Regions from separate parts of the Microbulbifer regidiadema genome, predicted to be linked through region 3. Evidence: predicted binding sites of a transcription regulator. Region 3 holds the regulator's gene; each other region holds the start of a gene.
What was found. Region 3 encodes LexA, which represses DNA repair genes until DNA is damaged. Its sites were predicted from a motif close to ACTGTNTNTANANACAGT; they were not measured.

Region 1 (10,281 bases), 1.1 Mb from region 3:
AGCGCCCAATCCAATTCGATCTTCAAATTGAAAATGGCAGCCCAAAGTTGTGTGATGAGTGTTTTTGCTCACAATATTGGACTTGGTAATGTAGCTGGCTCCCACGGAAAACTCGAAGTATGGAAAGATAGGCCAGTCCCAGCGGGGTAGGTACTCAAGTCTCCATGCAGGGCTCAGTGAGATACCGTGAACTAAATCCTCTCCCCGCTTAGAAACATCGGGATCACCATCATCCAGGCTGGAGCGCCACTCAAAGTAGCTGGTCTCCAATCGAGTTCTGAGTGTCCATCTTCCGGTAAGAGACCACTGCCAGGGCAAATCCTTGGATATGGCAAGGCGATACTGGGTGAGTTCATTGCGGCGATTGGAAAATCCCGGACCGGCGCCAACAACTGTATCCCATAGTTTATCCGGGTTTTTTGTCGTTTCAGCTAGAGACCAGGCTGGAAATAATAGAGAAGAACAAAATAGACACAGGCTGAGCCTGCGGGTAATCCAGTACAGCATCATCCCTGATCCTACCTTTTCTACTACAAGTGGTGACGACAAGAAAGTGATTGGTTGGGAAAACTCAAAATCATCTGGGTTCTTTTCCAGTGTAGACAGGGGTGAGCAGCTATAGGTCTTTTAGCCTATTGGTGGTTTATCAATAGGGATAATTTTCCTGCCTACAGATATTGTTGCTGCCCGAAAGGCATTTGCAGTGACAAGTTAAAGAATGCTGTGACAGCAACCTAAAGGGCGATGAGCTTCAGGGGAGAATGCAGCTTCTCAGGATGAAATAAGTGTTTGTGAGATTGGTTCAGCTGCCAACATCCGCCCCTCTTGTTGATATGGGATGAATGGGTGTGCGGGAGGTGGGAGTTGTCACCTATTGGTAACTAATAGGTGTGGGGAGTTATATTCAGTGGAGATTTGAGTTTAAAGTTTTTTATGCCTGCAAAGATTTGTTTGTTCACTATTTCTGTAAAAGCAATCTTTTCTCGTTTTGTTTTTTAAATAATTATCTGAAGATGAAATAAAATACCTTTAAAAGGCTTTTTTAAAGAAGTTTGGTTTATTGGTGCTCTTTTGGGTTTGTAAATTTATATCAATAATTGTCAGGAACCGTGCTGTTAAGTAGCGGTCCATACCTCTGTCACCAACATCGCACATTGAGTATGTGTAGTCAGAATAGGGACCTGGTTCAGATGGGGAAGGGAGCTCGGACAAAATTGAATAACAGGTATAGATATGTTTTTACCAAAGACCAAGCTGGCATCTGCCATTAAGCAACCGCTATTAAATCGCACACTGATGGCTATGGTATTGGCCGGAATGAGTGCGAATGCACTTAGCCATGGTTATGTAGAGGCCGCTGATGGTGGAGTGGCGGCTGCTCGCGGCACTCTGTGTAAATACGCTCTCGATACAGGCGAAATGAATGTAAATTGCGGTGCTGTTCAGTGGGAACCGCAAAGTATCGAAGGGGATGAGGGCTTTCCTGATAGCGGGCCGGCCGATGGACAGATTGCCAGTGCCGGAGATAGTTCTTGGGCCGAGCTGAATGAACAATCCTCTGATCGCTGGGTTAAAAATTATATTAGCTCCGGTTGGCAAACGTTTAAGTGGCGCTTTACGGCAAATCATGTAACTCGCGACTGGAAATACTACATTACCAAAGAAGACTGGAACCCAGATGCAGTCTTGACCCGCGATCAATTTGACCTCGACCCCTTCTGTGAAGTGGACGGCAATTATGAGCAGCCGGCCTACAATACGACGCATGACTGTCAGGTGCCGGAGCGAGAGGGCTACCACGTTATCCTTGCAGTCTGGGATGTGGGCGATACGGTCAATGCTTTTTATAACGTTATCGATGTCGAGTTTGATGGTGATAACGTAGTCAACACTGACTGGAGTGTTGGCGGAACCATTAACCCAACTCAAGATTTAGATGTCGGTGATAAAGTTTACACCCGGGTATTTGACAGCTCTGGTGAAAATACCTCTTATTCTACTGTTCTGGAAATCTCCTCAGAGGAGCAGGGTATCGCGGAGAACTGGTCCCACGATCTGGCTGAGCTGATTAACCAGGAGCAAAGCAGCATTCGTGCTGGCGACTATGACGGCAGCAGCAGCTTTGAGCCCCTGTATGGGATCAATAGTATCTATTTGTTAGAAGGCAGCAACCTGCAAAGCGTCGAGATCGGGTATGAACTCCTAGAAGACCAGGATGATGGCACTACCGATGATGACAATTCAGGTAGTGATGATGACTCGAGCGATAGTGGTAGCACTGACGACTCCGGAAATAGCAGCTGTGAAGCGTTTGTACAGCAGTATGGTGGAGATCCCGGCTACTCGATTGGTGATGTCGTTGTCTATGACGGTGTCGCTTACAAATCTACCCATGAGCCTAACTGGTGGTCCCCAAGTGCAGCGCCGCAATTCTGGAGCGAAACTACCTGCGATGACTCCGCCAGTGATTCAGACGATAGCTCTGATAGCGGCTCCGATGACAGCTCTGATAGCAATAGTGGAGATGACAGCTCGGCGGTTTCCTGCCCTGAGTTCCAGCAGCCCTATGCCGGTGGCAGCAGCTACGAGGTTGGAGACCGAGTGACTTTCGATGGTCAGGTATATATCTCAACCTATGGGCCAAACTGGTGGTCGCCAACAGCGGCTCCCCAGTACTGGGATGAGAGTTCCTGTCAGTAATTGAGACTGGCTCAGTTTCCCTGTGTCAGACAGGTGATTGAGTTGACCCCGAGTAAAGGGCAGGCGCTCTTTGCTCGGGGTTTTTCTGTTACTTTGGCAGCGTTATTTTGCCGTTGGTAATCATCTCTTCAATTTTTTTACTGAGATGTTCGAACGTAAATGGTTTCTGAATACAGTCCAGTACGCCGTCTGAAATAACTTCCTGAACCTTGCTATCCACACTGTAACCCGTGGAAAGAATCGCTTTCACTTGCGGATTAATTCGCTTTAAAAATGCAAACAATTCCTGGCCATCCATACCCGGCATAATCATATCCAGAAGCACCAGATCCACCTCATCACTATATTGTCGATAGTGAGTGATGGCTTGCTCTGCGGTTGCAAAGGTAACGACGCTGTAGCCGTTCATTTCAAATAGCGCTTTAGAGTAGGTGCGGACAATCGCTTCATCATCGACAACCATAATGCGCAACTTGCGTTCACGGGCGAGTTTCTTGGCCTGATAGCTCTGCTTTTTAATTGGAGTCTTGGAGGTTGGCAGGTACAGTTTGAAACAGCTGCCTCTTCCCTCGCGGCTCTGGCACTGTATTGCACCTTTGTGTAGGTGAATGGCGCCATGCACTGCGGCAAGTCCCAGGCCCGCGCCGCGGCCACTTTCCTTGGTGGTGAAAAATGGCTCAAAAATACGGCGTCGCACTTCGTCAGACATACCGCTGCCGTTATCGGTAATGGTAATTAAAAGGTACTGCCCCGGCTGGAGTTCGAAGTCGGAGATAGAAGTCGATTTCTCAATCGTGATATTGACGCTGGCAAAACTCAGCGAGCCTCCAGAGGGCATGGCGTCTTTTGCATTGATCCCGATATTTAACAGGGCGCTCTTGAGTTGCGCGGGATCGCCGACAATATGTGGGCGGTTTGCCTCTAGCTGTTGTTCAATATTGATTTTGCGATCAATAGTGCGAGTTAGCATCGCGCACACATCGCGAATGATTTCGTGGGTATTGCAGTTCTTAAGTTGATAATTTCCCTTGCGGGCAAAAGTCAGTAGCTGTTTGGTAAGTTCTGATGCATGCCGGGCAGTCGTCAGTATCTGGTTGCTGTACTCGTTAATTCTGGCATCGGTGGATATTTGCCGAATAACCTCCGCATAGCCATTGATCCCGTGAATCATATTGTTGAAGTCATGGGCTATCCCGCCGGCCAGCTCACCGATAGCTTGCATTTTTTGAGCTTGCCGAAGCTCCTCTTCCAGTAATCGCTGTTTAGTGATATCGGAGCCAATACTGAGAATCCCCGTCGGATTGCCCCTCTCATCCGCAATAATTTTATTGGTCCAGGCGATCCATATCCGCTTGCCGCACTTGGTAACATTCTCGTTGATATTGTAGCGATGCTCCTCGGGGAAGCGGCAAACATGGTCCATCAACTGCCGCAGATCCCGGCCACTTGTCTCGTTGGCAGAGACAATGGTGCCAATTAAGTGCCGGCCAATAATCTCGACTTCGGTATAGCCAAATAACTGTTGTGCGTATTCGTTGAAGGAGGTGATACGACCGTGTCGATCACAGCGCATAATAATCGAGTTGGCGTGCTCTACCAGCTCCCGATAGCGCTCCTCACTTTTGCGCAGGGCTTCATAGACCTGGGCCGAGTCCTGCCCTTCGGTGCCGGCTATCGATGCTGAGGGCGGAAAAATGGGCATATTATTTTCCTTGATCACCTATTTTTCCTCCTGAGTTGCGGCTGCCTGTTTTTCCGCCAGAAATTCCACCATGAAGAGGTAAAAAAGTATATAGGCAGGGCTATGTATTTTGACCGTGTAGACATTCTTTCTTGACTGGCCATTCTCTTTTTTGCGGCCCCGGGGATTCCGCGACGCCTCTGGCTCGTAGAGGGGCCCACTACGGTGCGCGGCTCAAGATATCGCAATATGAATCGCTCTATAAGCCCTTAGATTGGGAGATGCATGTCTTTTACCGGTCGTTTGTGACAATTTGAGTGGTGGCGCTATCTGTACAAACTGGTAGCATTCACCGCCATATGCAAAACGATTGGATGAAATGACTATGCAGCTGCAAACCCGATTTCTCGGGCGCGGTATCGCGGCACTGTTGGGTGCCTCGCTACTGTTGTCCGCTTGCGGTGAGAAGCCTGTTGACAGTGAGTCGAGATCGCTCGATTTCGCTCGCGTGGATGCCTTCCCCTCGACTTATTCAGTAACTCAGTCCCGTCCGGTACTGATTCAGGGCGCAACCCTGCTCACTGGTACTGGGGAGCAGCGAGACGATACGGACCTCTTGTTTGAAAATGGCAAAATCAAGGCGATTGGTGCGGGCTTGCAGGCCCCGGCAGATGCCCTGGTTATCGATGGCAAAGGCAAGTGGGTTACTCCCGGTATTATCGATGTGCACTCTCACCTGGGCGATTATCCGGCTCCAGGAATCGAGTCCAGCCAGGACGGCAATGAGATGACCTCGCCAAACACCGCACAGGTTTGGTCTGAGCACTCAGTTTGGACCCAGGACCCTCAATTTCCCCTGGCTCTCGCCGGTGGTGTGACAACCCTGCAAATTTTGCCGGGTTCGGCCAATTTATTTGGCGGTCGCAGTGTCACGCTGAAGAATGTGCCCGGTCGCAGTGTTCAGGATATGAAGTTTCCCGGCGCCCCCTATGGCTTGAAAATGGCCTGTGGCGAGAACCCCAAGCGGGTTTACGGTGGCAAGGGAAGCTCTCCCTCCACTCGTATGGGTAACGTTGCCGGCTATCGGAATGCCTGGATTCAGGCCAGTGCTTACAAGCAGGAGTGGGAGGATTACGTCGAAAATGGCGGGGATGAGCCCAAGCGCGATCTGCAAATGGAAACCCTGGCAGGCGTACTCAATGGCGATATCCTGGTTCACAACCACTGTTATCGCGGTGAGGAAATGGCGGTAATGATGGATATCGCCAAGGAGTTCGACTTCAAAATCTCTACATTCCACCATGCGGTTGAAGCCTACAAGGTTGCCGATCTGTTGGCGGAAAACAATGTTTGTGCGGCGATGTGGGCCGATTGGTGGGGCTTTAAACACGAAGCCTACGATATGACCGAAGCCAATATCGCGATTGTGGATCAGGCCAAAGCCTGTGCGATGATCCACTCGGATTCCGGCGTGGGGGTTCAGCACCTGCACGAGGAAACAGCCAAGGCGATGACTGCGGGCCAGCGCGCAGGTTTCGATATCCAGCCCAAGGATGCGGTGGTCTGGATGACTTTAAACCCGGCTAAGGCCCTGGGTATCGCCGACCAAACCGGCAGCCTTGAGAGCGGCAAGATGGCGGATATCGTCGTCTGGTCCGGCAGCCCCTTCAGTGTCTACACCCATGTAGATCAGGTATTTATTGATGGGGAATTGATGTTCGATCGCGCGGATAACAAGCGTCAGCCACACACCGATTTCGAGCTGGGAATTCTCGATGCAGAGGGAGAGCGACTGTGAAAAAAATAGCTGTTTATTGTGCGCTGGCCCTGGGCTTGATGTCAGCGGCGGGCCAGGCTGAGACGATTCTTATCAAGGGTGGCAAGGTGCACACCTTGGCCGGGCAGGGCAGCTTGGAGGCTGCTGATGTGCTGGTTGTGGATGGTAAAGTTGCACAGGTGGCCCCCTCCCTGGACGTCGCGGCTGATCGGGTTATCGATGCGCGCAACAAAGTGGTCACGCCCGGGGTGATAGCACCTATTTCCGAGCTGGGACTGGTAGAGATCAGTGCAGCCAGTGCCACCAATGATCACCAGGTGACCGGCGCCAGCATAGGCAGCGCCTTTAATCCGCTGCCCGCTTACAACCCAAAGTCCACCCTGATCCCGTTCAACCGAGCTGGTGGCGTGACCAGCGCTGTTGTGTCACCGGCGATCAGCACCTGGGATAGCGGCGCTGTGGATGCGCAGCAGGTATTTGCAGGGCGCAGTTTTGCCATCAAATTGAACGGTGAATTTGACAGCGTCGAAGCAAAGAACGTTGCGCAAAAAGCTTACCTGGGAGAGTCCGGTGGCGAGTTGGCTGGTGGCAGTCGCGCCAATGCTTATGCCAAGGTGGAGAATGCACTGCGCGAAGCCCAAGAGTACCGCAATCATCGCGCCGCCATTCGCCGGGGCGAGTGGCGGGAGCTGGATTACCGCCTAGCGGACCTGGAAGCTTTGCAGCCGGTGATCAGTGGTAAAGAGCCCCTGATGGTAACAGCCAACCGGGCCAGCGATATCCTCGCGGTACTGGATCTGGCTAAAGCCTTCAAGGTGAAGCTCGTTATTATCGGTGCAGCCGAAGGTTGGATGGTGGCAGATAAGCTGGCACAGGCTCAAGTGCCCGTTGTTATCGATGCGATCAACAATATCCCGGCTTCATTTTCAAGCCTGGGGGCGCGCCTGGATAACGCGGCACTACTGACCAAGGCCGGTGTAAAAGTGGCAATCAGTGGGCCCGATTATGCGGCGACTCACAATGTCTACCTGTCCCGCCAATCGGCGGGTAACGCTGTGGCTAACGGTCTGGCCTATGAGGAGGCCCTAAAGGCGATCAGCAGCAATGTTGCTGAGATCTTTAATCTTGAGGGGGGGACTTTGGCGCCCGGCGCCGTTGCGGATATCGTGATCTGGAGCGGTGACCCGCTGGAGGTTACCAGCTATGCGGAGCAGGTCCTGATTGAGGGTGAGAACCAGTCCCTGGTGAATCGCTCAACACGTCTGAGAGATAGGCATCTCAAGCCCGCAAAGGGCCATGAATTTGGCTACAAGCACTAAAGTGCACAGAGCGGGCTTCAGGCCCGCTTTTCTTTTTCCGTCTATTGATCCGAAAGGTCCATTGGGTTGTGTAGGATTTGTGTGGCGAAATACTGACTTTCGGGGATATATTCCCCGGCTAGATCGATAAGAACAAGGATAAAAACATGGCGAATATCACAGCACTCTACACCGGCCTTTGCGCACTTCTGATTATTTACCTGGCTGCCAGAGTGGTTCAGTTCCGTCGCACCAAGCGGGTGGGGATTGGAACCGGTGATGATCGTTTCAATGAGATTCGGGTGCGAGTCCACGCTAATGCGATCGAGTACACCCCGATAGCACTGCTGCTGTTATTGGCTGCTGAGCTGGGCGGCTTGCCCGCGTTGTGGCTGCATCTCTTTGGGGCGCTCTTTTTTATCTCGCGGGTATTCCATGCCTATGGATTGACCCAGGGCAAAGGCGGAATGCACTTTGGACGCTTTTGGGGCACGCTGATCAGCTGGATAGTTATTGTTGTTTTAGCGCTTATTAACATTGTTAACACGCTAATCACGCTTTGAGGCTCGCTGAGGCGGGCAGTAGGGGCTCATCGAGAGCCCCCACGCAAAAAAGCCCGGCAAGCCGGGCAAGAGTACAGGGATAAATCTACAGATGCTTACTGGTTGGCGGCGAGCGGGGTTACGCGATCGTCTTCGCCTTCCTGCTCCATGCCCTCATCTTCTTCAAGCAGGGCTTCGGGCTTTCCTTTACAGGCTTTTGCCAGAGCATCGCGGCGCTTGGCTAGAAGTAGACCGATCTCTTCGCCCACCTGCTCATCAATGCTATCGATGTGGCGCTCAATCAGCGAAGTGATATTAGCTGCGAGCTCCAGCATCTTATCGTGTTCTTCAGCGTCTTTTTTGTTGTCGAACATTGCTCCGTCTCTATCGCATTTCCAAACAGCTACTACGGCCATCGTGTGCCTCCCAATCGTCTATTAGACTTTCTACTTAGTTTGTATGCGGGTACAGTAACTGTATATATATTCAGTGTCAACGATCAAAGAAAGAAAGGGGCAATGCGGTCAAAAGAGTGGCAGGCGCGATGATCGGCCCGCCAGCAAGTGTGAATGCTGTCATAATAAGCACACAGCCAGTCGCATTCCCCCCGGGGCGACTGGCTGTCTTCACATCATTTGACGGGCCCGCTTGCGGGCCTGTTTTTTTATGGGCTGATACACAATGCCGCAAGGCGACAAGGCCGGGGAGGCGATGATACTAGATGCTGAGCACGAGTCGGGCCGCCAGGCCGATCAACAAGACACCAAACACCTGCTGGATGCGGTGACCAATATGCCTGCTGACCAACTGGCGTTTGCGGCTGGCGTGTACCGCTAGGGCCACAATGCAATACCACAGGGTGTCCACCCCTGAAACCAGGGCGGCCATACCCAGCTTGGTGGTCAGCGCCTGCTGTTCCGAGACAAATTGGCTGAATAGGGCGGTAAAGAACACCGCAATCTTGGGGTTAAAAAAAGCGACACCAAAACCCTGGGCGATAGAGCGTTTCAGACTCTGTTGCGGGGGCGGCACTACAGCGGCACTGGCGTCAGGCGAGGGCGCACTGAGGGCTTTCCAGCCCAGGTAGACCAGCATGGCCGCACCGGCCCACTGTAGAATATTGAACAGAACAGGGGAGCTGGTGATCAGCACCGCCAGGCCGAATGCGGTGAGGATTGCGTAAATCGCCACCCCGGCTCCGTGGGCAATAGCGCTAGCCAGCCCTTGTTGCAGGCCTGAGGAGGCGCTGCGCAATACGATAAGAAGACTCGGTCCCGGTGACATAGCGCCGAGGGCACAGATCCCCGCGAGAGATAACCAACTGAGTAAATCCATTATTTAAAGCCGCCCCCTTGAGCCAGCCATTCTGTTTCTGCTTGAGTGGAAATGCGACCCAAAGCCGCGTTGCGGTGAGGGAAGCGCCCAAATCGCTCGATAACCTCCTGATGGGCGAGGGCGTATCGATAGTGAGTGTCGAGATAGGGTGCGGCAATTTTGTCGCCTGCGAAGGTTTGCTGCAACTGTTTGAAGTAGTCTACCGAGCGTTGCTGGATCTCCGGGTCTTCGCTGTGCTCCAGCGGCATACCCAGGAATATCTGCTGGTAGAGCCCAAGGCCGGGGGCTTCCCCGCGCTGAATCAGCGCCTCTGTAATCGCCAGGGCCTGGGGATCTCCGGCGAAGGCCCGGCGGGTACCCCGATAAATATTTCTGGATAGCTGGTCACAGACCAGTAATAGAGCGAGCTCGCCAGCCAAAGTGTGCCGCCAGTGGTCCAATTCTCCCTGTAGAGCCGATGCGGTAACCGCCCCAAATCTTGTCTTGATATCGGCATCCACCTCAGAAGTGGCGGCAAACCACAGGTCCTGTTTCCCAGGTGTAACGGTGTTGCCGCGAATCCCGGCAGTGCCAAACCAAAAAATAAGGATGTCGTCAGGGGTTGTCATATAGAAGTTCTCCTTCCGCGCTGTCGTCAGTGTTTATTGAATCGTTCCAGTTTAAGAGGTGTTATTAGAAGAGGGTTCTAATTGTTCGTGTAAAAAAAATTATACGGCTGCATCCAAGTGCGCTCCCCGCCTCGTCATAGTGGCGTACAAGGGAAAAAAGGGAGATCACAATGTTTACTGCGAGATCAACTAAAAGGGTACAATTTTGCGCCGCCTTATCACTGGTAGTGGCGGTCCTGCAAGTGGGGCAGGTTAAAGCCTCTGAGCTAACTATTTCCCAGGATGGGATTCACCGTGAGCTCACCCAAAAAATTGATCGGCAAATGCTAGAGAGGCTTAG
Region 2 (10,281 bases), 1.1 Mb from region 3:
TACGTACTGCTTGAGCTTGAGGGACTGCTCGTCAGCTTTGACGCGCCAGCCGTGCAGCTTCAGTAGCATCCGCGCAACCAGGCGCAGGATCGGGGTGACAATGGGGGTGTTGAAAATTGTTCTCTGCATAACCTCAGCCGGGACTACTCATACATAGAAAAATAGGTTACCCAGTATATGGTGACTTTACCCGCCACTCACAGTCATATTTGTTCGTTTGTTCTAAATCGGCACATATATCCGACGAAAGGGGTGATTTACCGGATTGTGTGGCAGCTATTTATTGATCTATGGCACAAGATTGCTTAGCTAAATGTGCCATTTTTGCCTTTTTGCGACATGCGGCGCAGTTATAACGCTTTGGAGCTGGCGCTATGGCCGGCCCCACAAAAATATTGGAGTTTAGCTCCTCCCCAGCATTTCCTCGGCGTGGGCCAGGGACTGGGTGGTGGGAGCGCCGCCGAGCATGCGCGCTACCTCTTCGCGGCGCTCGCCGTTGGTGAGCTCGCGCAGAGCCACAAACACGCTTTCGCCATCACTGTGCTTTTCCACCAGGTATTGGCGGTGGGCCCGCGCCGCTACCTGGGCCAGGTGGGTGACACAGATCACCTGGCCGCTGCGGCCATCGCGGGTCTCTCCCAGTTGGCGCAGCAGGCGGCCCACTACATCACCGGTGGCCCCGCCGATACCCACATCCACCTCATCGAATACCAGGGTGGGGGTGCGCGAGGTCTGTGCGGTGACTACCTGGATCGCCAGGCTGACCCGGGAGAGTTCACCGCCGGAGGCGATCTTGCCCAGGGGGCGCGGCGGTTGGCCCGGGTTGGTGGAAATCAGTATTTCCGCTTCCTCCAACCCCTGGCTGTTGGGGGTATCCAGTTCTTGCAGGGACAGCTCCACGCAGGCGTGGGGCATGGCCAGGTCCGCCAGTTGACTGTTGACCGCCGCCGCCAGTGAGGTTGCCGCTTTGCCGCGCAGTTTACTGAGTTGGCTGGCGACTTTGCGGTACTGTTTTTCCAGCTGTTCACAGTTGGCGGCCAGGCGCTCCAGGGCGTCGGGGCTGCCGATATCGTCCAGCTCCGCCTGAAGTTGCTGTTGCAGTGCCGGCAGCTCCTGCGGTTGCACCCGGTGTTTGCGCGCCGCCTGGTAGATGGCGCTGAGCCGCTCTTCAACTTCGGAGAGCCGCTCCGGGTCCATCTCGAAGCGGTCGATATGGCGGGACAGGGTGGCTGCGGCTTCATCCACTTGGATGCGCGCACTGTCGAGCATCTGCGCCACTTCCACCAGCGCCGGTGCCTGCCCGGGCATGGAGGACAGCAGTTGCAGGGCGCGGTGCAGCTGTTCGGCGATATCGCCCTCACCACCGGACAGAAAAGCGGCCAGTTGATAGCTGCCGCTGAGAATTTCCCCGGCGTTGGCCAGCTGTTGCTGTTCGCTTTCCAGCGCCTCTATTTCTCCCTCGTTCAAACCCAGTTGCTCCAGCTCCTTGAGCTGGTATTCCAGCAGGTGGCGGCGGGCTTCGGCCTCTTCGGCGCTGTCGGCCAGGCTGCGGTAGCGGCGGTAGTGATCCCGCCAGGTTTTGAAGCGGCTGCGGGTCTCGGCGGTCAGTTCCTGGGCCTGGGCGTATTCATCCAGCAGGCGCAGGTGGGTTTCCTTTTTTAGCAGGGATTGGTGTTCGTGCTGGCTGTGGATATCGATCAGCTGTTCGCCCAGGGCGCGCAGTTGCAGCAGGGTCACCGGTTGGCCGTTGATATAGGCGCGGGAGCGGCCGTCGGCGCCGATAGTGCGGCGCAGAATCACTTCCTGCCCGGCGTCCAGCTCCTGGGATTCGAGCCAGCCGGCGGCGCTGGGGTGCGCGCCGATATCGAAGGTGGCGCTGATATCGGCGCGATTGGCGCCGGTGCGCACTAGCTCAGCGCTGCCGCGCCCACCCAGTGCCAGGCCGAGGGCGTCGAGCGTAATGGATTTACCCGCGCCGGTCTCACCGGTCAAGGTGCTGGTACCCGGGCCAAATTCCAACTCCAGTTGGTCCACCAGAGTGAATTGGCTGATAGACAGATGCAGCAGCATAGAGGTCGCTTTGTGTCCTTGCTAATCGACGGGCATCGGGCCCAGTTAGTGGTTATTTATACAGTATTCGCTGGCGCTTAGCTATAGCGGCGGGGTCATATTGCCTCCGGGGTGGGGTGCTTGCGCGAAAAACCACTTGAACTGTGCGGGGATGTCCCCATATAGCCTCCAGTGCCCGCGAGGCGGGCTCAACTCACATTACTGACAGAGTCGACGCGACGGAGAAAGCAGTGGCCAGAGAGCGCAGCGAAGAAGATCAGATTAAAGAGGGGGCGGAGCACGCACCAGCTACAGACGAGGGCGTTTCAGCAGAGGTTGAAGAGCCTTCCTCTATAGAGAGCGAGCTCGCCGAAGAGGCTTTGCAGGGTGAGGCCGAAGGTGCCGATGCCCTGCACGAGGAAATTATCAAGTTGCAGGAGCAGCTGGCAGCGCACAAGGATATGGCCCTGCGCGCTCAGGCGGAAGAGCAGAATGCCCGCCGCCGCGCGCAGCAGGATATCGAGCGCGCGCGCAAATTTGCGGTAGAGAAACTGTTGCAGGATTTGTTGCCGGTTGTCGACAACCTCGAGCGCGCCCTGGCGACTATCGATAGCGCCGACGAAGCCAACAAGGCCCTGGTAGAGGGTATCGAGCTGACCCACAAATCTTTCGTTGAAACCCTGACGAAAAATTCTGTGGAAGTGGTCGATCCCGCCGGTGAGCCCTTCGACCCGGAACTGCACCAGGCTATGACCCAGGTGCCCAACGGCGAGGTAGAGCCGAACACGGTTCTGGAGGTGTTTCAGAAAGGTTATCGCCTTAACGGTCGCCTGGTGCGCCCGGCCATGGTGGTGGTCAGCAAAGCGCTCTAGTGGCAAAAGTGTAAAAGTGGCAGAAGTGTAAAGCGGCCTTGAATTTTTGCGGCCGGCACCAATATAGCTGACATCAGAAGAATTATTTGCGCGTTGAGTACAGAACAGAGCTGGCGGCGCGCACCAAACGAGGAATTGACTAATGGGAAAAATTATCGGCATCGACCTGGGTACCACTAACAGCTGTGTAGCGGTACTGGATGGTGACAAGGCGCGTGTAATCGAGAACGCCGAAGGCGATCGCACTACCCCCTCTATTGTTGCTTTCACTGACGATAGCGAAATTCTGGTAGGTCAGTCTGCCAAGCGTCAGGCGGTGACCAATCCTCAAAATACTCTGTTTGCGGTTAAGCGTCTGATCGGTCGCAAATTCAAAGACGACGTTGTCCAGAAAGATATTCAGATGGTGCCTTACACCATCACTGGCGCTGACAACGGCGACGCTTGGGTAGAAGTGAAAGGCGACAAAAAAGCGCCGCCGCAGATCTCTGCCGAAGTTCTGAAGAAAATGAAAAAGACTGCGGAAGATTTCCTCGGTGAGAAAGTTGACGCTGCGGTAATTACCGTACCGGCTTACTTCAACGACTCCCAGCGCCAGGCTACCAAAGACGCCGGCCGCATCGCGGGCCTGGACGTTAAGCGTATTATCAACGAGCCGACTGCCGCTGCTCTGGCCTACGGCCTGGACAAGCAGGGCGGTGACCGCACTGTAGCGGTATACGATCTGGGTGGTGGTACCTTCGATATCTCCATTATCGAAATTGCCGACGTAGACGGCGAGAAGCAGTTCGAAGTACTGTCCACCAACGGTGACACCTTCCTCGGTGGTGAAGACTTCGACCTGCGCCTGATCGAATACCTCGCAGACGAATTCAAGAAAGACCAGGGCATCGACCTGAAAGGCGACCCCCTGGCGATGCAGCGCCTGAAAGAAGCTGCGGAAAAAGCCAAGATTGAGCTGTCCTCCAGCCAGCAGACCGAAGTTAACCTGCCGTACATCACCGCAGATGCCACTGGTCCCAAGCACTTGGTGGTTAAGCTGACCCGCGCCAAGCTGGAAAGCCTGGTAGAAGAGCTGGTTATCCGCTCTCTGGAGCCGGTAAAAATCGCTCTGCAAGATGCCGACCTGTCCGCTTCCGGCGTAGACGAAGTAATCCTGGTGGGCGGTCAGACCCGCATGCCGCTGGTACAGCAGAAAGTAACCGAGTTCTTCGGCAAAGAGCCGCGCAAAGACGTTAACCCCGACGAAGCTGTGGCCATGGGTGCTGCTATCCAGGGCGCGGTACTGTCCGGTGACGTTAAAGACGTACTGCTGCTGGACGTAACCCCGCTGACCCTGGGTATCGAAACCATGGGTGGCGTTGCGACTCCGCTGATCGACAAGAACACCACTATCCCCACCAAGAAGTCTCAGGTTTTCTCCACTGCGGACGACAACCAGACTGCGGTGACCATTCACGTGGTTCAGGGTGAGCGCAAGCAAGCGGCACAGAACAAGTCCCTGGGTCGTTTCGACCTGGCCGATATCCCGCCGGCACCGCGCGGCATGCCGCAGATCGAAGTAACCTTCGATATCGATGCCAACGGTATCCTGCACGTACACGCGAAGGACAAGGCCACGGGTAAAGAGCAGTCTATCGTGATCCAGGCTTCCTCTGGTCTGTCCGAGGACGAGATCGACAAGATGGTTCAGGACGCCGAGGCCAATGCCGAAGCGGACAAGCAGTTCGAAGAGCTGGTGCAGACTCGCAACACGCTCGACGGTCTGATTTCTGCCACCAAGAAGACTCTGGAAGAAGCGGGCGACAAAGCCACCGCTGAAGAGAAAGCGGCGATTGAAGCGGCCGTTAGCGAAGCGGAAGAAGCCGTTAAAGGCAACGACAAGGCGGCTATGGAAGCGGCGACTACCAAGCTGACTGAAGCTTCCGGTCCGCTGGCGCAGAAGATGTACGCCGAGCAGGCTCAAGCCGCTGGTGCTGAAGGTGCCGCTGGTGCCCAGGACGAGCAGCAGTCCTCCGCTGGTGACGACGCAGTAGACGCGGAGTTCGAAGAAGTTAAGGACGACAAAAAAGAAGGTAAGTAAGCGTACGCTTGCATTTCCGGCGGCGGCTTTTGCGGTGTCGCTGGAGAACTTCAGGGGCGCGGCGCCTTACTTTTAGAGGCCCGCGCCCTGTGTTGTTTCAGGCACCCAGCAATAGTGGCCGCATTCTGCCGCTTTGCTGGCGCTCCGCGCGCGGAGCTTAATTAGAAACCGAGAAGTAGAGAGAGTTTGGCCGTTCTTGATGCCGGACCAGAGAACATAGTTTTATGTCGAAACGCGATTATTACGAAGTCCTCGGCGTCGAGCGCGGCGCTTCGGATGCAGAGCTGAAGAAAGCCTACCGCCGGGTGGCGATGAAGTTTCACCCGGACCGTAACCCCGATGATGCGGAAGCGGAAAACAAGTTCAAGGAAGCCAATGAGGCCTACGAGATCCTGTCGGATTCCGAGAAGCGCGCAGCCTATGACCAGTTTGGCCACGCCGGTGTGGAAGGCCAGATGGGCGGTGGTGGCGCCGGTGGTTTCGGCGGCTTCTCCGATATTTTCGGCGATGTGTTCGGCGATATCTTCGGTGGTGGCGGCGGTGGCCGTCGCGGCGGCCCGGCGCGCGGTTCCGATCTGCGCTATGACCTGGAGCTGGATCTGGAAGACGCAGTGCGCGGCACCACGGTTAAGATTCGCGTTCCGACCCTGGCGTCCTGTGGTACCTGTAGCGGTTCTGGCGCCAAGCCCGGCTCCTCCCCGCAAACCTGTGGCACCTGTGGCGGTGCCGGCCAGGTGCGCATGCAGCAGGGTTTCTTCTCTGTACAGCAAACCTGCCCCAACTGTCGCGGTCGCGGTACCACTATCTCCGATCCCTGTGGCAGCTGCCACGGTCGCGGTCGCGTAGAGGAAACCAAGACTCTGTCGGTTAAGGTTCCGCCCGGTGTGGATACCGGTGATCGCATTCGCCTGTCCGGTGAGGGTGAGGCCGGACCGGACGGCGGTCCCGCCGGCGATCTCTATGTACAGGTGGTGGTAAAAGAGCACGACCTGTTCCAGCGCGATGGCAAAAACCTCTACTGCGAAGTGCCGATCAGTTTTGTTTCCGCAGCCCTCGGCGGCGAGCTGGAAGTGCCGACGCTCGACGGCAAGGTGAAGCTGAAGATTCCGGCAGAGAGTCAGACTGGCAAGCTGTTCCGCCTGCGCGGCAAAGGCGTTACCCCGGTGCGCGGCGGTGCAACCGGCGACCTGCTGTGTCGCGTTGTAGTGGAGACTCCGGTAAACCTGTCCGGCAAGCAAAAAGACTTGTTGCAGGAGTTCGCCAATACCCTCAGTGAAAAGAAAAATTCACCGCGTCAAACCGGTTGGTTTGAAGGGGTGAAGAACTTCTTTGGGGATATGAAGCTTTAGGGCGAAAATCCGGCTGGCCTGAAGCTTAACCGCTTCAGGCCAGTTTTATTGGCTGGGCTGGGCCCGCAGTCTATTTGCCACTTCACTGATAAATTCCATCTGTATTTTCTGCACTTCGCGCATTTGTGTTGTGCTTAAAACCTCCCGCAATTTCTCCAGACTCTGATTGCTAATTACAGCCATTTCTGTGCCTATTTCGCTGCGCAGTTTGGGGCTGAGGGTCACCTTGTTATCGCCCAGTAATCCATGGCTTTTTAGCACCGCTTTTTTCTCGGCAAAACTCTGCTGCAGAATGGGGACTACCACCTTTTTCTGTGCGGGGGTGAGCTGCAAACGCAGCGTCACCCAGTCGGTAATATCATCATATTTTTCCCAAAAATCGGCACTGGCACCTTGCTGTTGGGCGGAAACCGGTGCGCTGCCAAAAGCCAAGCTCAGGGAAATAACCACTGCCAGAATATGTGGCAGCTGGTTGGACAGGATCATCAGTCGCATATTGGCGCTCCATTTACCCTCCCGCTAAAGCGTAGCAGTGGCTGCCACGTTTGTTTCGCGCCCTGGTAATTTTAAAGTTATTTTTTATTCCATTTTCTAATAATTGCTCCAACGGGGCGCGGCGCTTTGTTTTTAGGGGAGATCCTGCCCCCTGCAACGGGGGTTTAATTTCGGCGGTAATTAGCCTGGTGTATGAGTGCTATGGACGTTTTCTTCCTCCTTTGGAGTCTGTGAGATCAGTGCTCATTCCCACTTTTAATGCTCGACTGACAAAGGATTGTAGAAATATGTATACCGCCAAGGAAACGAAAATCATAGAGCAATATAATTCCGAGAGGACGCCCTATGAGCTGAAAGAAAATATGATGGCGCGCAACCCGATCCTATCCGAAGATTGCCCCTGGGTAGAGATTCGCGGGGTTTTTGCTTCGGTAACAATAACCGGGAATACCAGCTGGATTCCCCTGGTAAATACGCTTTACGCTCGCGGATGTCGAAAGGTGGCCATCTTCGGTGGGCGACACGGAAGCATTCTGAACCCCTCGCAGAATAATGGCGCACTGTATGGATTAATGTGGGATGCGGATCACTTCGCAGGAGACAAACAGGCGGCGACAGAGACCAGAAAACACCTGCTGGACTGCGAAATTACCTGTGTTGATCTGAAGGAGGAGACCTCTAGCCGCTCTTCCGATAACCTGAAAAAATTGACCCGAGAGTATTACGACAAGGGATACAAAATTATATATGCCTGGTGCTACTCGCTGTTTGCCTTTGAAGAGGTAAACCCCACGAATATTGAATACTTTCAGGAAAACCCGGAAGCGGCAAAGCTCCTCAACGAGAGTTTTGCCAAGTGCAGTATCCATAAATTAACGGATATCAGTTGGAGTTGGTGGAGTCCAGCGTGATGCCGCTTTGAGGTGCTTTCCCCCTGAGGTACCGTGTAAGCCAGCTTTTGCCGGTGGAAAAATAGGTATACCTCTGCGGACGGACTCTGGCGGCTTATTCTTTTGCACCAGAGTCGCCCTCCGTTTAAACGTTACACAAGCGCCACTTTACTGCCGCAGATGGGGGCCGGCGCTGCCCCCTCTGGATATCTATGCGCGCTACTGGGGGCGATGTAGAATCCGGAATCTTATGGACTCGGATTGGAGTGGTGAAATGGCGGTGAAGGTAGCGGTAACGGGCTTTGGTGGTCGTATGGGGCGGGCGTTGGCAGAGGCCCTGTCCCTGTCCGATAGGGCTGAACTCTCAGCGGCCGTAGTGCGGCCGGGCTCCAGTTTGGTCGGCGCCGATGCCGGCGAAGTTTCCGGCCTGGGCCGCAGTGGTCTGGCTATTGTGGATAGCCTCGATCAGGCGGAGTTCGACGTGCTGATCGATTTCACCGCCCCCCAGGCCACGGTGGAAAATGCCGCCTATTGTGCGGAGAAAAACCTTCCCATTGTGATCGGTACTACCGGTTTTGATAGCGAGGAAAAAGCCGCAGTGTTGGCGCGTGCGGACCAGGTGCCGCTGTGTCTCGCCAGTAATTTTTCCACCGGGGTAAACCTGTGCTTTAAATTGCTGGAAACCGCTGCGCGGGTGATGGCGGAGGAGGCCGATATCGAGATTGTCGAGGCCCACCACCGCCACAAAGTGGACGCACCTTCCGGCACGGCGCTGAGTATGGGGGAGGTGATTGCCGAAACCCTCGGCCGCGATCTGGACAAGGTGGCGGTTTACGGCCGCGAGGGCCAGACCGGTGCCCGCGATCGCGAGACTATCGGTTTTGCCACCGTGCGCGGCGGCGATGTGGTGGGCGAACACTCGGTGATGTTTCTGGCGGAGGGCGAGCGCGTTGAAATTGGTCACCGCGCCAGCAGCCGTCTCTCTTTTGCGCGCGGCGCGGTGCGCGCGGCGGTGTGGTTGATGGGGGAGGGCGGCGCCAGCCGGGCCGCCGGCCACTACGATATGCGCGATGTGCTCGGTCTGAATTAACCCGGCCTCGAGCAAATATCTTCAGCGCCTGCAGGGGCGCTGTACGGTTTTTTGTACTTTTATTTACCCGGTATTTTTTGTGTAAAAGCCAAAGGCCGGCGCGACCGGCCACCCTGTAACCTTCCTGTGAGGACGCCTGCTTGGAAAATAAATTGATTGTCGGCAGTGAGGAGTGGTGTGGATTTCCCGCGCTGGGTATCCCGGCGATTAAAGCGCGTGTGGACTCTGGGGCCAAGACCTCCTGTTTGCACGCTTACAATATCCATACCTTTAAGCGCGACGGCGAATCCTGGGTCAGTTTTGAGGCGCACCCACTGCAACACCGCAACCGCCCATCGGTGCGCTGCGAGGCGCGACTTTTAGACCGGCGCCTGGTGCGCAGCTCCTCTGGTGAGAGCGAGAAGCGCCCGGTGATCCGCACATCCCTGTCGATTGGCGGCAGCGTCTGGGATATCGAGCTCACCCTGACCAACCGGGACAGCATGGGCTACCGCATGCTGCTGGGGCGCGAGGCCATGGTGGGGCGCATGTTGGTGGACCCGGCGGAGAGTTTTTGCCTCGGCGATATACCGAAAAGCCAGCTGGATGAATACTACCGGGACGAGCACCATATCGCCGGTACCGGCCTGCGTATCGGCTTGCTGGCCTCCAATCCGGACCTGTACAGCAACCGCCGGATTATGGAAGCGGGGGCCGAGCGCGGCCACCGTATGACCTTCCTGGATGTGCGCCAGTGCTATATGAAGCTGGATGCGGATGAGCCCGAAGTGCACTACCGGGATGGCAGAATTCTCAATAATTTAGATGCGGTGATCCCCCGTATCCGCCCCAGCCAGACGTTTTACGGCTGTGCGCTGACGCGGCACTTCGAGAGTCTGGATGTCTTTGCCCTCAACGGCTCTGCCGCGATCAGTCAGTCGCGGGACAAGCTGTTTTCCCTACAACTGTTGCAGCGGAGCGGCCTGAATATTCCCACCTCCGGATTCGCCAACTCCCCAGTGGATACCAACGAGCTGATTGAGATGGTGGGCGGTGCGCCGCTGGTGGTGAAGTTGCTGGAGGGGACTCAGGGGCGCGGCGTGGTCCTGGCGGAAACCCGCAAGGCCGCAGAATCGGTAATCAATGCGTTTAAGTCTCTGAAGGCCAATCTTCTCGTGCAGGAGTTTATTCGCGAGGCCCAGGGCAAGGACCTGCGCCTGTTTGTGATCGACGGCCGGGTGGTGGCTTCAATCCAGCGGGAGGCGGCGCCGGGGGAGTTTCGCGCGAATATTCACCAGGGCGGTACGGCATCGGTGGTCAAGGTGACTCCGGAGGAGAAGCGCCTGGCGGTCAAGGCCGCTAAGGCGCTGGGCCTCAAGGTGGCCGGTGTGGATATTATTCGCTCGCGCAAGGGGCCGCTGCTGTTGGAGGTGAATTCCTCTCCGGGGCTCGAGGGGATTGAGAGTGCCACGCG
Region 3 (10,281 bases):
TGAGTCTACCGCAAAAAAAACCGATTGACATAGATCACACGAAACACCGCACAATAGTCACTTTTTTCCACAATGAGGAATGGTTATGTCTGATTGGTTGCCGGTGATTATCATCGTGTTTGCCATCGCGCTGGTGCTGGGCCCGGTGATGTGGCTCAAGCCCAATGCCCGCGACAGCCGCCTGGCGGACCTGCGCAGCCGGGCGGCCCGGGCCGGCATTACCGTACAAATCCAGGCGCTGCCCGCCGCCTTAGGCGATGGCACTGCGGCGGTCTATTACCGCTGCTGGCAGAATCGCAAAGGGTTGCAAGTGGATTGGGTGCTGGACAAGCAGCGCTTGGAGCACGAGCTGAATTTTTCCGGTGTCTGGGATTGGGTCGATGGCCAGCCGGCGCCACAGGCTGCGTGGAAATATTTACACCAGCTGCTGGAAAAAATCCCCCGGGGAGCCTGTGCCATTACCGCAACCCCGGTGGGTCTCGGTATTCAGTGGCCGGAAACCGGCGGTGAACAGGCCTTCCAAAAGTTGATGGCTTCGCTCGATGAATACACCCCCTTAATAGAAGAAGCTATTCGGAAAGTGAGCGCCCACTCGGGCACTGAGGGGCCGCTCTGAGCGGCGGGAAAGCGGTATAAAAGAGCGTCTACGGGGTCGCATTTTAGCGGACTGGCCGGTGCCAATTTTGGTGACTGAGAGCGGAAAATTGTCAGCTTTGCTTGACCGCGCTTGATGTGAGGCTTATATATTCGCGCAGCACAAGCCCGATAAGAGGGCTTACAAGACTTGCAATAGCAGTAAATTTTCATTTGAAATCAAAGGCTTATGGGTAAATCACTGGTCATCGTCGAATCACCGGCCAAAGCGAAAACCATCAATAAATATCTCGGCAAGGACTTTGTTGTGAAGTCCAGTGTCGGCCATATTCGCGATTTGCCCACGGGTGGGGGCAATAAACAACCGGTTGACGCAAAGGAGCGCGCGCGTCGTGCGGCGGAAACACGCAAGCTTTCCCCCGAGGCGAAAGAGGCTTACAAGCGCAAGAAAAATCGCGAGCAGCTGATCAAGCGTATGGGGATAGACCCGGATCAGGAGTGGCAGGCCCACTACGAGATACTGCCGGGCAAAGAGAAAGTGGTGAGCGAATTGCAGCGGCTCGCCGAAGGCGCCGATCACATCTATCTCGCAACGGACTTGGACCGCGAGGGAGAGGCGATTGCCTGGCATTTGCGCGAGGCGATTGGCGGCGATAACGACCGCTACCGCCGGGTTGTGTTTAACGAAATCACCAAATCGGCGATTCAGGAGGCTTTTAAAGATCCCGGCCGTCTGAATATTAACCGCGTCAACGCCCAGCAGGCGCGCCGCTTCCTCGATCGGATTGTCGGCTATATGGTATCCCCACTCCTGTGGGAGAAAGTGGCCAGGGGCTTGTCTGCGGGGCGTGTGCAATCCGTTGCGGTTCGCCTGGTGGTGGAGCGGGAGCGGGAAATCCGCGCGTTTATTCCCGAAGAGTACTGGACCCTGTTTGCCGACACCGCAACGACAAAGGCGGCCAAGTTGCGCCTCGAGGTGAAAAAGCAGGCCGGTGAGGCTTTCCGCCCCACCAACGAAGAGCTGGCGATGAATGCTGCCAAGCAGCTGCAGTCCAGTGAGTTTGTCGTTTCAGCCCGCGACGACAAACCCACCAGTTCCAAGCCCGGCGCGCCATTTATTACTTCCACCTTGCAGCAGGCGGCCAGTAACCGTCTCGGCTTCAGCGTGAAGAAGACCATGACCCTGGCCCAGCGTTTGTATGAAGCCGGTCATATCACCTATATGCGTACTGACTCCACCAACCTCAGTAAAGAGGCAGTGGAATCTGCGCGGGATTATATTGGCGAGAATTACGGCGATAAATATCTGCCGCAAAGCCCTAACAGCTACAGCAGCAAAGAGGGCGCTCAAGAAGCGCACGAAGCGATTCGCCCATCCGATGTGCGTATCGCCCCGAATATGCTCTCCGGTGTCGAGCGGGACGCGGAGAGGCTGTACAACCTGATTTGGCAGCAGTTCGTGGCCTGCCAGATGACCCCAGCCCAGTTCACCTCCTCTTCAATTGTGGTCAGTGCCGGTGACTTTGAGTTGCGCGCACGGGGCCGGGTGATTCGATTTGACGGTTTCCTCAAAGTCGCTCCAGCGAGCGGCAAAAAGGATGAGGATCTACTGCTTCCGGATGTGAAGGTCGGGGATAAACTGTCCCTTCAGCAGCTGGACCCCAAACAGCACTTTACCAAGCCGCCGGCGCGCTTTAGCGAAGCGGCCCTGGTTAAAGAGCTGGAGAAGCGCGGCATCGGCCGCCCCTCCACCTACGCCTCCATTATTTCCACGATCCAGGATCGCGGTTATGTGCGTTTGGAGAACCGCCGTTTTTACGCCGAGAAAATGGGGGATATTGTCACCGACCGCCTCAGCGAAAGCTTTAAGAACCTGATGGATTACGGCTTTACTGCAAACCTGGAGGAATCTCTGGACGCAGTTGCCGATGGCGATAAGGGCTGGAAGCAACTGCTCGATGAGTTTTATCAGGACTTTTCCGGGCGTCTGGAAAAAGCCCAGTCTGCCGATGCGGGCATGCGCCGCAACACGCCGACCGATACCGATATCGAGTGCGGCAAGTGTGGCCGCCATATGCAGATTCGCACCGGTTCCACCGGGGTGTTCCTCGGCTGCTCCGGTTACGCACTGCCGCCCAAAGAGCGCTGTACCAATACCATGAACCTGGTATCGGGGGACGAAGCGGTCGATGCGGACAAGGACGAGGAAGCGGAATCCAGGCTGCTGCGCGAGAAGCGCCGCTGTGGCAAGTGCGGTACTGCCATGGATAGCTACTTGTTGGACGAGCAGCGCAAATTACATATTTGCGGCAATAACCCGGATTGCAGCGGCTACGAGATAGAGCAGGGCACCTTTAAAATTAAAGGGTACGATGGTCCGATTATCGAGTGTGATAAATGTGGCAGTGATATGCAGTTAAAGTCGGGCCGCTTTGGCAAGTACTTTGGCTGTACCAATGAGAGCTGTAAGAACACTCGCAAGCTGTTAAAAAATGGACAGCCGGCACCACCGAAAATGGACCCGGTTCCCATGCCGGAGCTGGCCTGTATCAAAGTGGAGGATCACTACATCCTGCGCGATGGTGCCTCGGGTCTGTTCCTGGCTGCCAGTCAGTTCCCCAAAAACCGCGAGACCCGGGCTCCGCTGGTCAAAGAGTTGCTGCCCCACCAGAGCGAAATCGATCCAAAATACAGCTTCCTATTTTCTGCGCCGACGCAGGACGATAGTGGCCGGGATACGGTGGTTCGATTCAGTCGTAAAACTCAGGAGCAATACGTTCAATCTGAGGAGGAAGGCAAGGCGACCGGTTGGCGTGCTTTTTACCGCGATGGCAGTTGGAAAGTAGAGGCCTCGACCAAGAGCACGGCTGCCAAGCGCAAGAAGCCTGCGACTAAAAAAGCAGCGGCAAAGAAGTAGGCCATGAGTAACCCCTACACCATCCATGTGACTTCGGCTCTGCGCAAGGGCCAGTTGCTGTTGCAGCAGCCGTGGGATATTCCCCTCCAGCGCGATGCGCTGGAGGAAGCGGCATTGATGCAGTTGTGCAAGGCCTACCGGGCCTTTCTCGCAGAGCAGGCCAGCCAGCTTCAGCTGGGGTTTGAGCCGGCTTCCCCGCAGTTGATTATCGATGCGCTGGGTGTCCAGGGGCGGGCCAGTGCTGAGGTCAATGAACTGGCAGGCCTGGTGGGCGATCCGCAAAGCTGGCTGTCCCATATGCTGCACGCCTGGCAGGAGCAGCAGAAAATATCTGCGGCTGCCGAGGAAAAGTCACAGCCGGTCAATTTAATACCGCTACACAATGAAGTCGCCGCGCCAGAATTTGCCCCCCTGTGCAAAGAGTCGCTGCTCGACTGGCATCGCTGCCTGAGCGAGCTGGTGGTGAGGCAGCGGGCCCATCTGGACGAGTGTTAAGTCATCTCCGAAGCCCCTGGGCAATTCACTGATCTTTTTGCGGGCCTTTAAGGCCCGTATTCTTCACTGCTTTCAGGTCGGCCCCTGTTTTTGTCGCAGGGGTTCGACACTGCTGCGCAGTTGTCTAAGTCCCAGCTTAAAAATGGGCCAGAGTATAAATTAATTGAGAACATCTCGGACTTGAGCGGGGCGAATGAAACTTCCCGCAAGCCTGTGGTACACTGGGCGCAAACTACTGTGCCGTGAAGGAAAAGCGAATGTCCTCCGAAACTTTTGAGATTATCGAGTTGGCTAATGGCGATGTAGCCTTGCGTCGTGCTGGCCACAAGGAGGACCCTTTGGTGAGCATCTCTTTTTCAGCAGAGAGCCTTCAGTTTTTGCAAAAGCACAAGGTTGCTGTAGCTCGGGCTATGCTGGAAGCGGGTATTGAAGCTGTGCAAAATCTGGACGATCTAGAGGTGGGCTACTTCGAGGAAGAAGAGTTGATGCCGGTAAATCACACCGTTCACTAATAGTAATGCCTGATAGCAGCATTGCATTAATGTCAGTGCTATTGGTTAAATCAGCAGCGGCCAGTGGCCGCTGTTGTTGTTTTTAGAGCGCCTTAAGGTGCTTGGCGAATCACACCGACAGCCAGCCCCTCAATCACAAAGTTCTTATCTCTCATATCGACCTGAATTAACTCAAAGTCATCATTTTCAGGAAGCAGCTGAACCGTTGCCTGATTACCCTTGCGGCGAAAACGCTTCACAGTAACCTCATCATCAATTCGGGCAACCACGATCTGTCCGTTGCGCACCTGTTCCGTTTTTTGTACGGCGAGTAAATCCCCATCGAGAATCCCGGCGTCGCGCATACTCATGCCGTGCACCCGCAGCAGGTAATCGGCCGGTGGGTGGAAAAAGCTGGCAGGCATGTCGCAGTAGTCCTCAATATGCTCAGCGGCGAGGACCGGGTGACCTGCGGCAACCCGTCCCACAATGGGTAGACCGGATTGATGGTCGGGGATACGTATTCCACGGGAGGCACCGGCAACCATCTCAATGGCGCCTTTTCTAGCGAGAGCTTTCAGGTGTTCCTCAGCGGCATTAGGTGAGCGAAAGCCTAGTTCCTGGGCGATTTCTGCCCGTGTTGGCGGGTAGCCTGTTTCATCCAGGTAGGCTTTGATCAGGTCGAGAACCTGAGTCTGACGAGCGGTGAGATTGGTCATAGTTTTACCTAGTTTTCTGTATTTATATACAGTTGCTGGAATTATATACAGATTTAATGTTCGCGCAATCCTCAGCTTTTAGTCTTTGTGAACTGCTACATTGAGAGAGAAAGTAAGGAAAGCAGAAAACGTTGAAAGAGCTGACAATAAGGGGGAAACGTAATGTTGGACGCAAAGATGCCGGAAGCTTGGAGGGTGCTTCGTATTCAGTCTGAGTTGGTCGATGGAATAGAGCGATTGATTGCGTTGGGCGGGGCTGTAACTGTGTTTGGAGGGGCGAGGTTTACAGAGGATAGTCCTGAGTACCAGCAGGGCGTGAAGTTGGGAGAGCTTCTCGCTGCGGAGGGAATACCGGTGATTACCGGCGGCGGGCCGGGTTTGATGGAGGCCTGTAACCGGGGTGCCTTTGCCCAGCCGGGCGCGTCGATTGGCTTAAATATAGAGCTGCCCTTTGAGCAGGCGGCGAATCCCTATCAAGATATCAGTTTGAATTTCCGCTACTTTTTTGTGCGCAAGTTTATATTTGTAAAGCACGCGCTCGGATTTGTCGGGCTCCCCGGCGGGTACGGCACGCTGGATGAGCTGTTTGAAGCACTCACCCTGGTACAAACCCAGAAAGTGCGGCGCTTCCCGATTGTATTGGTGGGTAAGCGCTACTGGAGTGGGCTCTACGACTGGCTGGTAGATACCGTTTTAGAGCGCAACTGCATCGATGCCGGTGATCTCGACCTCTTCCATCTTGTCGATAGTGTGGAGGAGGCTGCGGCTCTAATTATGAAATATATGCATGTGAAAGCATAAGCTCGCAAATAAACCGAACTAAAGCGGGGCTCTGAATTACTCCCGAACAACTCTGCGATCCTTCAACGGGTCGCTTTTCTTTTGCGGTATCCCCCAGCCTGCGATCTCTAAAGCACTAAAAAACACCCCCGCTCAAACTTTTACCTGGACTGCTCTCACACTTTAGCGCTAAGGGGGTCTGGGGGCGTTCGGCACTTTGACTGAGGCTGCGGGGCGCCTATCCAGTGGGCTCTGCGGCAGTGAGAATGTGCTACTCTGGCGGCGATTAAACGTATGTTTTAAATGGTGTTTGAGACTTATGAGTCAGACAGATACGGTCAGCCGGATACTCGATGCAGCGGAAGTGCTGTTTGCTGAACGAGGTTTTACTGAAACCTCTTTGAGAACGATCACGAGCACGGCGGGAGTGAATCTGGCCGCAGTTAACTATCATTTTGGCTCCAAAAAGGAATTGATACAGGCGGTATTCGAACGTTTCCTAACACCTTTCACCGATGCGCTGGAGGAAGAGCTGGATCGCCGTGTTGCCGAGGGGCAGTCCCTGGGGGTGGAGGAGCTGATCGAGTGCCTGTACCGGGTTGGCCTGGGAAGCCTGGGCTTGGAGGGGAAAGATCCGCAGCGGTTTATGCGCCTGCTGGGGTTGGCCTATACCCAGTTCCAGGGGCATCTGCGCCGATTTATCGTATCCCGATATGGGGATAGCTACCGCCGTTTTGCCGGCCTGTTGGCGGAAGCGCTGCCGGGGCTGGATCCGGAAACCTTCTACTGGCGCCTTTACTTTATGTTGGGCGCAACCATTTTTACACTGTCGAGCCACGATGCGATTGAGGCGATCCTGCGGGAAGACTTCGGTGCCGATAGTACGCTTTCCCAGACTCTTGAACGCCTGGTGCCTGCGGCTTCAGCCATGCTGAAGGTGGACAATCCGTGAGTGCGCTGCCAAAGCGATAAGGAATGTAATATGTCACTATCACTCGGACCGCTAATGGTGGATATCGAGGGACTCGAACTCAGCGAGGAAGATTGCGAGCTGCTCAGACACCCCATGGTGGGTGGGCTTATCTTTTTTGCCCGCAACTACCGGGACCGCCAGCAGCTTACCCAGCTGGTGAGATCGATCCGCGCGGTGCGCCCGGAAATCCTATTGGCAGTGGACCAGGAAGGGGGGCGGGTGCAGCGGTTTCGCGATGATTTTACCCGCATACCCTCCATGCAGGCCCTCGGCGCTGCGGCCAGTGGCCAGCAGCTGCAAGATGTGGGCTGGCTGTTGGCGGCGGAGTTGCTTGCTGTGGGCGTGGACTTCAGCTTTGCGCCGGTATTGGATGCGGACGACAGCCACAGTCGGGTAATTGGCGACCGCAGCTTCTGTCCCAACCCGGCCCGATTAACCGCACTGGCGCGCCCATTTATTCAGGGAATGCATGAGGCGGGCATGGCGACGACCGGAAAACACTTTCCGGGTCATGGTCATGTACTCGAGGACAGTCATGTAGAGCTGCCTGAGGACAAGCGCTCCCTGGAACAGGTTATGGCAACAGATGCGCTGCCCTTTATCGATTGCATTGCCACCCAAGAATTAAGCGCCGTGATGCCGGCTCATATTCGCTTTGTGAATATAGATAGCCAGCCGGTGGGTTTCTCGCGCTATTGGTTGCAGGATGTATTGCGGGGGCAGCTGGGCTTTACCGGGGTGATTTTCAGCGACGACTTGTCGATGGAGGGAGCCGGGGCTGCGGGTGGTTACGGTGACCGGATTCTTGCCGCCCTGCATGCGGGCTGTGACATGGGAATCGTCTGTAACAATCGGGTGGGTGCCTTTGAGGCCCTGGCAGCCCTGGAAACCTTTGTGCCCAAGCCGGAATCGAGCCACCGCCTGTCGGCTATGAGAGGCAGGCCCGTGATATCGTCCTGGGCAGATCTTGAAAAGAGTGCGCGTTGGCATAGAACCAGAGACTGGTTAGCTTCGATAATGCGCTGAGAAAATATTGTTGAATTTGTAGGGCCCCCGCTCGATGGGGCCTTATTGCAGCTATTGCTGATTGTTATTGAACGCGGAGGGGGTCAAGTGGAGTCCGTTGAGAGTGTGTTGTTGTCCTGGCTGGGTGAGAACCGGGTTTGGATAGTGTCAGTTTTCCTCATTGTACTTGTGTCTGGTGTGGCGGCTTGGCTGTTTGGCCGCTTTGTGCGGCGTATGATGATCAAAGCCGAGCAGACGGTTAATCCCTGGGATGATGCTTTGGTGGGAGCGCTGTCGCCCCCGGGGCAGGTGTTGGTCTGGCTGCTGGGCCTGAGTGTTGCGGCGCAGCGGGCTGGGAGCGCCACCGGCGCAGAGATATTCTCTCTGGCGACACCGATCCGGGAAATCGGCCTGATTCTGGTGATGGCCTGGTTTGCCTGGCGATTCTCCCGCAGTGTGGAGCATAATTTGTGCGATCCGCGCTATATGGGCAAGCCGATGGATGCCACTACGGTGCGGGCGATCGGCAAGCTGGTCAGAGCTTCAATTCTGATCACGGCGGGAATTGTGATCATGCAGTTCCTGGGCTACAGCGTTAGCGGCGTTTTGGCTTTTGGTGGCATTGGCGGCTTGGCGGTGGGCTTCGCGGCCAAGGACCTGCTGGCGAACTTCTTCGGTGGCCTGATGATCTACCTGGATCGGCCGTTTGCGGTGGGTGATTGGGTGCGCTCCCCAGACCGGGATATCGAGGGCACCGTAGAGGATATCGGTTGGCGCCTGACCAGAATACGCACCTTTGATATGCGCCCCGTTTATGTTCCCAATGGGGTCTTTACCCAGATCTCGGTAGAAAACCCCTCTCGAATGCTCAATCGAAGAATTTTCGAAACGATCGGTATTCGCTATGAGGATGCCCATCATATGGCGGCAATTGTGGCCGATGTTAAAACTATGTTACAGGAGCATCCGGAAATTGATTCCAATCGTACGCTTATCGTTAACTTTAATAGTTTTGCCGCCTCATCTCTGGACTTCTTTATATACACTTTTACCCGCACTACCGATTGGGTACGCTATCACGAAATAAAGCAAGATGTTCTATTAACGATTCTTAAGATAATCGAAGGATATGGAGCATCCTGTGCATTCCCGACTTCGACATTACATATTGCCGATATACCGGCGATAACGCGAGAAGCCGCGTTAGACAGTTGAGGAATGGGAGTGCGATAAGGTACAAATGATTAGTTTACAAATGAGCGCTTTTGTAGATTTTGACGGTTAATTACGCATATTGGTAAAAACGTAGTATTTATTTCACAGAGAAAACTAGACACTGGCGCTGTTTTATCTAAGAATCAGGGTACGTCCTTTGAGTGTTTGCTCATCGGATTAAGCAAGATAGCATTCTGCATGGAGCAGTTTGTTAACAATGGGGTGGCGTTTGCCCTTCTTGCCGAATTAAGCAGTGAGGTGGTTGAGGTAGGCGCAATAACAATAATGAGGTTTTCTCAATGAGTGATCGCGTTACAGGTACAGTGAAGTGGTTTAATAACGCACGGGGTTATGGCTTCATCACCTGTGGAGAAGGAACTGAAGATATTTTCGTTCACTATCGCAGCATTCGCGGCGAGGGTTACAAAACCCTTAATGAGGGGCAGGCGGTAGAGTTCGAAATGCAACAAGGTGACAAAGGACTGCTGGCGGAAGATGTTGTTCCCTGTGAGTGATTTACTGATCGCTCGTTGAAAGAACTGTTGTCGTGTAGGGTTTTGCGGCATTAATTGATGCCGGCCCTGTCAGCGCCTCTAAAAAGCGGATCCCTGTGATCCGCTTTTTTGTTTTCTGGCCCTGCATTCGTGAGCTTGGCAATAAGCGGCTTGCTCGCCCAGATTGATACTGCGATAGCATTTTTGGCTCTGCCGCTATAGTGGATCAAAGCCCCCCGATATATATGTGTATAAGATGGCATATATGCTGCTCAATACTAACCTGATTTTTGTTATTGTTGTTGAGCCCAGTTGTTGCTGTTAGTTTGGGTTTTATTGGTTATTGGCGGTATTTGCTTGTTTTATGTCTATGGGTTAAATGAAAGTAAATCAATTAAATTAAAAAGCGACGGCGTCTTTTGTAAAAGAATGTTGGAATTAATTTGTCTGGAATTAAAGTCTTTGGGGTGGGGTTGTGTATTGGTGCTATCTAAAATAAAGCCCCGCAGTGCTGAGCGGGGCTTTATTTTTTGGTTACTTCGGTGGGTTAATTTTATGCGCCACTATTTTTTGAAAGCTCATTGGCCGGGGTGTCGAT

Region 1: a site for LexA is predicted at 8,472-8,489, ahead of ACJJIK_RS06465 (YebG family protein). Genes of this name have one in related genera too.
Region 2: a site for LexA is predicted at 2,118-2,135, ahead of recN (DNA repair protein RecN). Genes of this name have one in related genera too.

Annotation. Positions count from the first base shown of each region.
Region 1 covers NZ_CP174297.1:1,526,375-1,536,655, reverse strand. The annotation lists gene ACJJIK_RS06495 (acyloxyacyl hydrolase) at 1-510, opposite strand, end outside; gene ACJJIK_RS06490 (lytic polysaccharide monooxygenase) at 1,234-2,700, shown strand; gene ACJJIK_RS06485 (hybrid sensor histidine kinase/response regulator) at 2,789-4,402, opposite strand; gene ACJJIK_RS06480 (amidohydrolase) at 4,767-6,179, shown strand; gene ACJJIK_RS06475 (amidohydrolase family protein) at 6,176-7,477, shown strand; gene ACJJIK_RS06470 (MAPEG family protein) at 7,624-8,019, shown strand; gene ACJJIK_RS06465 (YebG family protein) at 8,115-8,414, opposite strand; gene ACJJIK_RS06460 (LysE family translocator) at 8,716-9,333, opposite strand; gene ACJJIK_RS06455 (DUF924 family protein) at 9,333-9,941, opposite strand.
Region 2 covers NZ_CP174297.1:4,253,968-4,264,248, forward strand. The annotation lists gene ACJJIK_RS18620 (1-acyl-sn-glycerol-3-phosphate acyltransferase) at 1-129, opposite strand, end outside; gene recN (DNA repair protein RecN) at 403-2,070, opposite strand; gene grpE (nucleotide exchange factor GrpE) at 2,301-2,921, shown strand; gene dnaK (molecular chaperone DnaK) at 3,064-5,004, shown strand; gene dnaJ (molecular chaperone DnaJ) at 5,229-6,353, shown strand; gene ACJJIK_RS18645 (hypothetical protein) at 6,399-6,848, opposite strand; gene ACJJIK_RS18650 (hypothetical protein) at 7,136-7,759, shown strand; gene dapB (4-hydroxy-tetrahydrodipicolinate reductase) at 8,013-8,828, shown strand; partial or broken gene ACJJIK_RS18660 (ATP-dependent zinc protease family protein) at 8,981-9,370, shown strand; gene rimK (30S ribosomal protein S6--L-glutamate ligase) at 9,455-10,281, shown strand, end outside.
Region 3 covers NZ_CP174297.1:413,019-423,299, forward strand. The annotation lists gene ACJJIK_RS01735 (hypothetical protein) at 86-616, shown strand; gene topA (type I DNA topoisomerase) at 824-3,511, shown strand; gene ACJJIK_RS01745 (DUF6586 family protein) at 3,515-4,006, shown strand; gene ACJJIK_RS01750 (hypothetical protein) at 4,264-4,518, shown strand; gene lexA (transcriptional repressor LexA) at 4,611-5,216, opposite strand; gene ACJJIK_RS01760 (LOG family protein) at 5,379-6,017, shown strand; gene ACJJIK_RS01765 (TetR/AcrR family transcriptional regulator) at 6,316-6,948, shown strand; gene nagZ (beta-N-acetylhexosaminidase) at 6,979-7,995, shown strand; gene ACJJIK_RS01775 (mechanosensitive ion channel family protein) at 8,050-9,189, shown strand; gene ACJJIK_RS01780 (cold-shock protein) at 9,489-9,704, shown strand; gene ACJJIK_RS01785 (CsiV family protein) at 10,237-10,281, opposite strand, start outside.